DNA from 2 places in the Aureimonas sp. N4 genome. Region 2 is predicted to be linked to the other one. Evidence: predicted binding sites of a transcription regulator. Region 2 holds the regulator's gene; the other holds the start of a gene.
What was found. The regulator HrcA, encoded in region 2, represses chaperone genes, less so after heat shock. The targets are predictions, from matches to a motif close to GTTAGCACTCNCNNNNNGNGAGTGCTAAC.
Positions count from the first base shown of each region.

Region 1: groES (co-chaperone GroES) is a predicted target of HrcA. The motif match lies at 2,750-2,778, and genes of this name have one in related genera.

Region 1 covers NZ_BBWS01000030.1:70,242-74,370, reverse strand. Annotated here, with positions in the region: gene AUL28_RS09535 (sulfite exporter TauE/SafE family protein) at 1-257, opposite strand, end outside; gene groL (chaperonin GroEL) at 658-2,301, opposite strand; gene groES (co-chaperone GroES) at 2,394-2,690, opposite strand; gene AUL28_RS09520 (pilus assembly protein TadG-related protein) at 3,015-4,129, shown strand, end outside.
Region 2 covers NZ_BBWS01000057.1:40,639-44,767, reverse strand. Annotated here, with positions in the region: gene rdgB (RdgB/HAM1 family non-canonical purine NTP pyrophosphatase) at 1-566, opposite strand, end outside; gene rph (ribonuclease PH) at 831-1,550, opposite strand; gene hrcA (heat-inducible transcriptional repressor HrcA) at 1,678-2,799, shown strand; gene grpE (nucleotide exchange factor GrpE) at 2,915-3,652, shown strand; gene AUL28_RS19805 (LysE/ArgO family amino acid transporter) at 3,719-4,129, opposite strand, start outside.

The DNA.
Region 1 (4,129 bases), on a different contig from region 2:
AGCACCGCGCCGATCACGCCGAAGGGCACGAGCCGCCAGAACAGCTTCCAGTCGATATTGCGGTTGACGATATGGGCCGTGCCCGAAGCGGCCGTGGTGAAAAGCTCCGCCGTGTGGACCGAGGCCGAGGCGACCGAAGGCGGCACGCCGAAGCTCATGAGGACGGTCGAAGAAATGACGCCATAGGCCATGCCCAGCGCGCCATCCACCAGTTGCGCCAAGGCACCGACGAAGAAGAAGATGAAGAATTCGCTCATGCACCGTCCAGACAGGGGGGGGGGGCGAGCGCCCCGTTTCGGCCCTGTCATAGACGCGAAATCGCCGCGATGCGCCAGCGCGCGAAGGGTCAACTCTTCCGAAGGGCGGCTTGAACAGAGGGCATCGATCCGAACGGCAGGCACGAAAAAAAGGGGCCCGCTTGCGCGAGCCCCCTTATGACTAAGCCTATCGGCCTTCCTTGCCCTGTCGGGCTTGGAAGTCCATGCCGCCACCTGAAACCGGACTTGCCCGGTTTCAGCACCATTGAGGATGTGCGGCTTGATGGCCTTCCTTGCCCTGTTGGGCTTAGAAGTCCATGCCGCCACCTGAAACCGGGCTTGCCCGGTTTCAGCACCCTTGAGGATGGGCGGCTTGATGGCCTTCTTCGCCCTGTTGGGCTTAGAAGTCCATGCCGCCCATGCCGCCCATGCCGCCGCCCGGCATGGAAGGAGCACCGGAGTCCTTCTTCGGAGCTTCGGAGATCATGGCTTCGGTGGTGACGAGGAGGCCGGCGACCGAAGCCGCGTCCTGCAGAGCCGAGCGAACGACCTTCACCGGATCGACGATACCGGCCTGGATCATGTCGCCATACTCGCCCGTCTGGGCGTTGTAGCCGAAGGTCAGCGAGCCGTTGTCGAGGATCTTGCCGACCACGATCGAGCCTTCGCCACCGGCGTTCTGGACGATCTGACGGATCGGAGCCTGGAGCGCCTTGCGGACGATCGCGATGCCGGCGTCCTGATCGGCGTTCTCGCCCTTCAGGTCGACCGCGTTGGACGCGCGCAGCAGAGCCACGCCGCCGCCGGGGACGATGCCTTCTTCCACGGCCGCGCGGGTCGCGTTGAGCGCGTCGTCAACGCGGTCCTTCTTTTCCTTGACTTCGACTTCCGTCGAGCCGCCGACGCGGATCACCGCGACGCCGCCGGCGAGCTTGGCCAGACGCTCCTGGAGCTTCTCGCGGTCGTAGTCCGAAGAGGTCTCTTCGATCTGCTGCTTGATCTGGGCGACGCGCGCCTTGATGCCGTCGGCTTCACCGTTGCCGTCGACGATCGTGGTGTTCTCCTTGGTGATGGAGACCTTCTTGGCGCGGCCGAGCATGTCGAGCGTGACGCTCTCGAGCTTGATGCCGAGGTCTTCGGAGATGACCTGACCGCCCGTGAGGATCGCGATGTCCTCGAGCATGGCCTTGCGGCGATCGCCGAAGCCGGGAGCCTTGACGGCCGCGATCTTCAGGCCGCCACGCAGCTTGTTGACGACGAGCGTGGCCAGAGCCTCGCCTTCCACGTCCTCGGCGATGATGACGAGAGGACGGCCCGACTGCACGACGGCTTCGAGAACCGGCAGCATCGCCTGGAGGTTGGAGAGCTTCTTCTCGTGCAGGAGGATGTACGCGTCCTCGAGCTCGGCGACCATCTTCTCGGCGTTGGTCACGAAGTAGGGCGAGAGGTAGCCACGGTCGAACTGCATGCCTTCGACGACTTCGAGCTCGGTCTCGGCGGTCTTGGCTTCCTCGACGGTGATGACACCCTCGTTGCCGACCTTCTGCATCGCGGACGCGATCATCTGGCCGATTTCCTTCTCGCCATTGGCGGAGATGGTGCCGACCTGAGCGACCTCGTCGGAGGTCTCGATCTTGCGAGCCGAGGAGACGAGCGTCTCGACGACCTTGGCGACCGCTGCGTCGATGCCGCGCTTGACGTCCATCGGGTTCATGCCGGCGGCAACCGCCTTGGCGCCCTCGCGGACGATGGCCTGGGCCAGAACCGTCGCGGTGGTGGTGCCGTCACCGGCCTTGTCGTTGGTCTTCGAGGCCACTTCGCGCACCATCTGGGCGCCCATGTTCTCGAACTTGTCCTCGAGCTCGATCTCCTTGGCGACGGACACGCCGTCCTTGGTGATGCGAGGCGCGCCGAACGACTTGTCGATCACGACGTTGCGGCCCTTGGGGCCGAGCGTGACCTTCACCGCGTCGGCAAGAATGTCGACGCCGCGCAGCATGCGCTCGCGGGCGTCACGACCGAATTTTACGTCCTTGGCAGCCATGTTTTCGTCTCCTGGGCGCGCCGGGGACCGGTCCGCGCCGTGTCGAATGGAAAGGGAAGGAAACGGACCGAACGATCAGTCCGGACGATGGGTCAGCCGACGATCCCGAGGATGTCGGATTCCTTCATGATGAGCAGGTCTTCGCCGCCGAGCTTGATCTCGGTGCCAGACCACTTGCCGAACAGGATGCGGTCGCCGGCCTTGACTTCGAGCGGGTTGACCTTGCCGGTCTCGTCGCGAGCGCCCGCGCCGACGGCGACGATCTCGCCTTCCTGCGGCTTTTCCTTCGCGGTGTCCGGGATGATGATGCCGCCAGCCGTCTTGCTCTCGGACTCGACGCGCCGCACCACGACACGATCGTGCAGGGGGCGGAAATTCACGTTGGCCATCTCAGTCGAACCTTCTTGGCTATGGGGGGACCGACCAGCGAAGCGATCGATCCGAGGATTCTGGCACTCACTAAAGTGGAGTGCTAACGCGGCCTAGATAGGGGAGGGCATCCCTCCCTGTCAAGATTCGTCGTCGCGCCGCAAGGTGGCGAGTATCGCAGATGGCGTTAAGGTTAACGCCGCACCAGTCTGACCGGCAAAAATGATGACCCGATACGGAAGGATTGGAAAGATTCCGTCCTTAACTATGCATGATGGCTTAGCGAATCGCCTGTTCGGGTGCCACCCGGGGTTTGAAGCGCTGCGACCGGAGTGCGTTCTGAGATGTTCGAAACACAGACCCCGCCGCCGGCTGATCGGCCGTTCCGACGCGCCCTGCTGCGGGACCGGGGCGGCAACTTCACCATCATGGCGGCGGTTCTTCTCTTTCCGATCCTGATGGGGATCGCGGCGGCGGCCGACATCAGCCTCTTCTACAGCGGCCGAACGGCCGTTCAGTCCGCCACCGACGCAGCCGCGCTCGCCGCGGCCAAACAGTTCAGCGTGGACCAGGACTCGGGCCGGCTTCAGACGCTGGCCGAAAACGTGTTCGCCGCGAACATGGCCGGTGTCGCGCAGACGACCGGGACCCTGACCTATGAGGGGACGGACTGGACGCCGGAGGGAACACGCGAACTGAAGATTTCCGTCTGCTCCACCTACGATCCCTTCTTTCTCCCGGCGCTGAATATCTCGTTCACGGGATTGAAAGGAAAGGATTGCGCGAGGACGCAGAGCGTCGTCGCGGTCGGCTCCACCACGGTGGAAGTTGCCTTCGTGCTCGATACGTCGGGCTCCATGAACGACAGTCCGGCCAAGGGCGGCCCCGCCAAGATCTCCACCCTCAAAACCCAGGCCGCGAAGGCGATTGACACCCTTTTCGGATCGGGTTCGTCCGCTGGGCCCCAGGACCCGGTGCGCGTCGGCATCGTGCCCTTTTCGGGTGGGGTGAATGTTGGGCCGGAGCACCTGAACGACTGGTGGATGGACCCCAAGGGACTGTCACCGCTCCACAACGAAAATCTCGACTGGAGAACGTATCACGGCGCGACAGGCCTTGATCAGCCGCTCGCCGTCAAGGTCAACGGATACTCCACTTCGACATCGCTTCTGAATCCGACGACCTATCTAACCCGGCAACTCATTTACGCTTCGCTTGGGGCGAAGAATTCCAACTGGGCTTATCGAGGATGTGTGGAGTCGCGGGCGGCCAAATATGCACTGACGGACGCCTCGCCCTCCGAACTGGAGCCTGCGACCTTGTTTGTCCCTTACCTCGCGCCCGACGAGCCGGATAATTATTTGTATGGTTCCTGGACAAACAGTTATCTCGTGGACAGTTCGAAAGGCAATTACAGGCAGCGCCTGATGAATGTCGATAAATACTTCTCCAACGTTCG
Region 2 (4,129 bases):
TGCTTTTCCTGCGAGGGCATCTCGCCGAATGTGCGCGTCTCGCCCTCCGGCAGGAAGCAGGGATCGTAGCCGAAGCCGAGCGCGCCGCGCGGCGGCCAGACGATCGTGCCTTCGACCTCGCCGCGATAGAACTTCGTCTCGCCCTCGGGCGAGGCGAGGCAGAGAACCGCGACGAAGCGGCCGGTGCGCTGCGCGGGCACGTTGGCGCCTGCGGCCTGGAGCTTCTCTTCGATCTGGCGCATGGCCATGGTGAAGTCCTTGTCGGGACCGGCCCAACGCGCCGAATAGATGCCGGGATCGCCGCCCAGCGCATCCACCACCAGACCCGAATCGTCGCTGAGCGCCAGAAGGCCGGTGGCGCGCGCCGCCGCCAGCGCCTTGATCGCCGCGTTCTCCTCGAAGGTCGAGCCGGTTTCCTCGGGCTCGGGCAGCGCCTTGTCGGCGGCCGAGACCACGGTGAAGGCGAGCGGGGCCAGAAGCTCGCGGAACTCGGCGATCTTGCCGCCATTGTGGCTGGCGATCAGGAGAGGACCACCGGCGGGATCGAGGGGGAAGGCGTTCGGCATCGCTGTCGGGTCCATTCGGGGAAGGCGGACGCGCCGGAGCGCGCCGCCAGTCCCAAGGTTTATGCGCCCCGAGGCTGACCCGAGGCTTCAGGCATTGTTAAGAACTGAGGCCAAAACCTCGTGGGGTCGGCTGGTCGGATTTTTCCGTCGCTCTCTTCGTCGCGAATGCTCGCCGATGCTGACCTAGCATCGACTGCGCTTCGCTCCTCGCGATCGAACGAAAATCTCTCGACCATCCTCCGCCCAGAGGTTTCGTCCTCAGTTCTAAGCTTCGAGGCAGGACTTCTGGTGCGCCACCAGCTCACCGATGCCCTTTTCGGCGAGCTTCATCAGCGCTTCGAGTTCATCGCGCGAGAAGGGCTCGCCCTCGGCCGTGCCCTGGATCTCGACGATGCCGCCGCGCCCGGTGAGCACGAAATTGGCGTCGGTGCCGGCGGCCGAATCTTCGGGGTAGTCGAGGTCCAGAACCGGCGTGCCCTTGTAGATGCCGCAGGAAATGGCGGCGACATGGTCCTTCAGAACCTTGTCGCGCTTGACCATGCCGCGCGTTTCCATCCAGGCGAGGCAGTCCGACAGGGCCACGAAGGCGCCGGTGATCGAGGCCGTGCGCGTGCCGCCATCGGCCTGAATCACGTCGCAATCTACCGTGATCATGCGCTCGCCCAGCGCTTCAAGGTCCACCACGGCGCGCAGCGACCGCGCGACGAGGCGCTGGATTTCCTGCGTGCGCCCGCTCTGCTTGCCGCTGGCGGCTTCGCGCTTCATGCGCTCGCCCGTGGCGCGCGGCAGCATGCCGTATTCGGCCGTGACCCAGCCCTTGCCGGAATTCTTCAACCAGCCGGGCACGCGCTCCTCGAGGCTCGCGGTGCACAGAACATGGGTGTCGCCGAACTTGACGAGGCACGAGCCCTCGGCGTGGCGCGACACGCCCCGCTCCAGCGAGACAGGGCGCAGTTCGTCGTTCTGGCGTTTGGAAGGCCGCATCAAGACAAGTCCATATTAACGATTTCGAACCCGCCTCTTAAAGAGTGTGGCGACACTTGAACAGGGTGCTTGGCGGCCCACTCTCTCCGCCTTGGCTGAAACCCTCGCGATCCCTATAAGACAGGCCATGAAGCGCGTCCTGCCTCCCTTCCACGATCTCACACCCAGCCAGACCCCGCTCGCGGGCGGGCTGGACGAGCGCTCGCGCGAGATTTTCCGGCTGATCGTCGATTCCTATCTGGAAACGGGCGAGCCCGTGGGCTCGCGCAATCTCTCGCGCCTCCTGTCGAGCGCGCTCTCGCCCGCCTCCATCCGCAATGTCATGTCCGACCTCGAAGCGCTGGGGCTGATCTATGCTCCGCATGTCTCGGCCGGGCGCCTGCCGACGGAAGTTGGCCTGCGCTTTTTCGTGGACGCGTTTCTGGAAGTCGGCGACGTGCCCGAGCGCGAGCGCGCCGAGATCGAGAAGAAGGTGCGCGACCATGGCGAGCGCCGCCCGGTGGACGCGCTCCTGACGGAAGCCTCGCAGCTTCTCTCCGGCCTGTCGCGCGGGGCGGGCATCGTGGTCGCCGCCAAGGCCGACCCGCGCCTCAAGCATATCGAGTTCGTGCGGCTCGACGCGGCGCGTGCGCTGGTGGTGCTGGTCGGCGAGAACGGCGAGGTGGAAAACCGCATTCTCGACCTGCCGCCCGGCATCACCGCCGCGCAGCTCGTGGAAGCGGCGAATTTCCTGAACGCCCATGTGGTTGGGCGCACGCTTGCCGAAGCGCGCCGGCGCATCGAGGCGCTGAAGGAGGAAACGTCCCGCCAGCTCGGCGAGCTGTCTCGCCAGCTGGTGGACGCGGGGCTCGCGGTCTGGGCCGGCGAGGGCGCGGGCCAGCCTTCGCGCCTCATCGTGCGCGGGCGGGCCAATCTTCTGGACAGCCTGTCGGCGGCCGACGATCTCGATCGGCTGCGCCATCTCTTCGACGATCTGGAATCCAAGACCTCGATCATGGAGCTGATCGATCTGGCGGAAGCGGGCAACGGCGTGCGCATCTTCATTGGCTCGGAAAACAAGCTGTTTTCGCTGTCCGGCTCCTCGCTCGTGATCGCGCCCTATTCGGACTCCGATCAGCGCGTGATCGGCGCGGTCGGCGTGATCGGCCCCACGCGCCTCAATTATCGGCGCATCGTGCCCATGGTGGACTATACGGCGCGGCTCGTGTCGCGCCTTCTGGCGGGCGGAGCGCCGGTGCGCCGGCCTTGATTTCCGGCCCGCCTCATTCGATATGCCGCAGCGACGACCCTTTACGGGAGAGCAGTCCGGCGGCCGCCTCATGGCGCCGGATTGTTTGTCCCCTCGATAGGAACAGGAGTGCCCGATGACAGGCGAGAGCGAGAAGCACGTGAACGACCACGAGAGCGAAAGCGGCGCGCATTCCGCCGGCGGCGGCGCCTATTTCAAGGGCTCGGGCGTCGCGGGCGCGGCTCCCGGCGCGGCGGGCGCGCAGGCCGAGACCGCCGAGGAGCCGACAGGCTCCTGGGGCGGCGAAGAGGCTGCGGCGGCCGACCGGGCGCGTATCGCCGAACTCGAAGCCGAGAATGCCGACGTCAAGGATCGGCTGATCCGTCTGGCCGCCGACATGGAAAACCTGCGCCGTCGCACCGAGCGCGAGGTCAAGGACGCGCGCCAGTTCGCCGTCGCCAATTTCGCGCGTGATATTCTGGCCGTGTCGGACAATCTCGCTCGCGCGCTTCAGGCGATTCCCGAAGGCGCGCGCGACACGGACCCCGGCCTCCAGACGCTGGCCGAGGGCGTCGAGATGACCGCCCGGTCCATGCAGTCCACGATGGAGCGTCACGGCGTGAAGAAGCTGGAGCCCGAGGGCCAGCGCTTCGACCCGAATTTCCATCAGGCCATGTTCGAAGTACCGAACGCCGAACTGCCGAACAATACGGTGGTTCAGGTCGTGCAGGACGGCTATGCGATCGGCGAGCGCGTCCTGCGCCCGGCCATGGTCGGCGTGTCCAAGGGCGGGCCGAAAGTGGCTGTGGGCGCGGATGCCAACGCCGCGCCGGCCAAGCCCGGCGTGCCGGATGATTCGACGAAGGACGCCTGAGCGTCCTCGCGGTTTGATCGTGAGCCCCGCATCTCTTCGCAGATGCGGGGCTTTTTTCGTGGCACGTCAGCCGCCGGCCAGAAGCTTGAGCGCGATCGCGCCCATGGTCAGCCCGATCAGAGCTTCCAGCGTGCGCCAGGCGGCGGGCTTCTCGAAGACCGGGCGCAGCCAGCGCGCGCCAAATCCCAGCGCGAAGAAGAAGCCGAACGAGGCCGTGACCGCGCCCGCGCCGAACGAGGATTCCGCGCCGGGAAAGCGCGTCGAGAGGCTGCCGATCAGCACCACCGTGTCGAGATAGACATGCGGATTGGCCCAGGTGAGGAGAAGGCAGGTCGCGAGCGCCTCGCGCCGGCTCCCCGCGCCGACTTCCGCCAGACGCAGCGCGTCGCTCGCCCGGAAGGCGCGCATCAGGCTCTTGGCGCCATACCAGATCAGGAAGCCCGCCCCGAGGATGCGCAGGATCGGGTCCAACGCCGG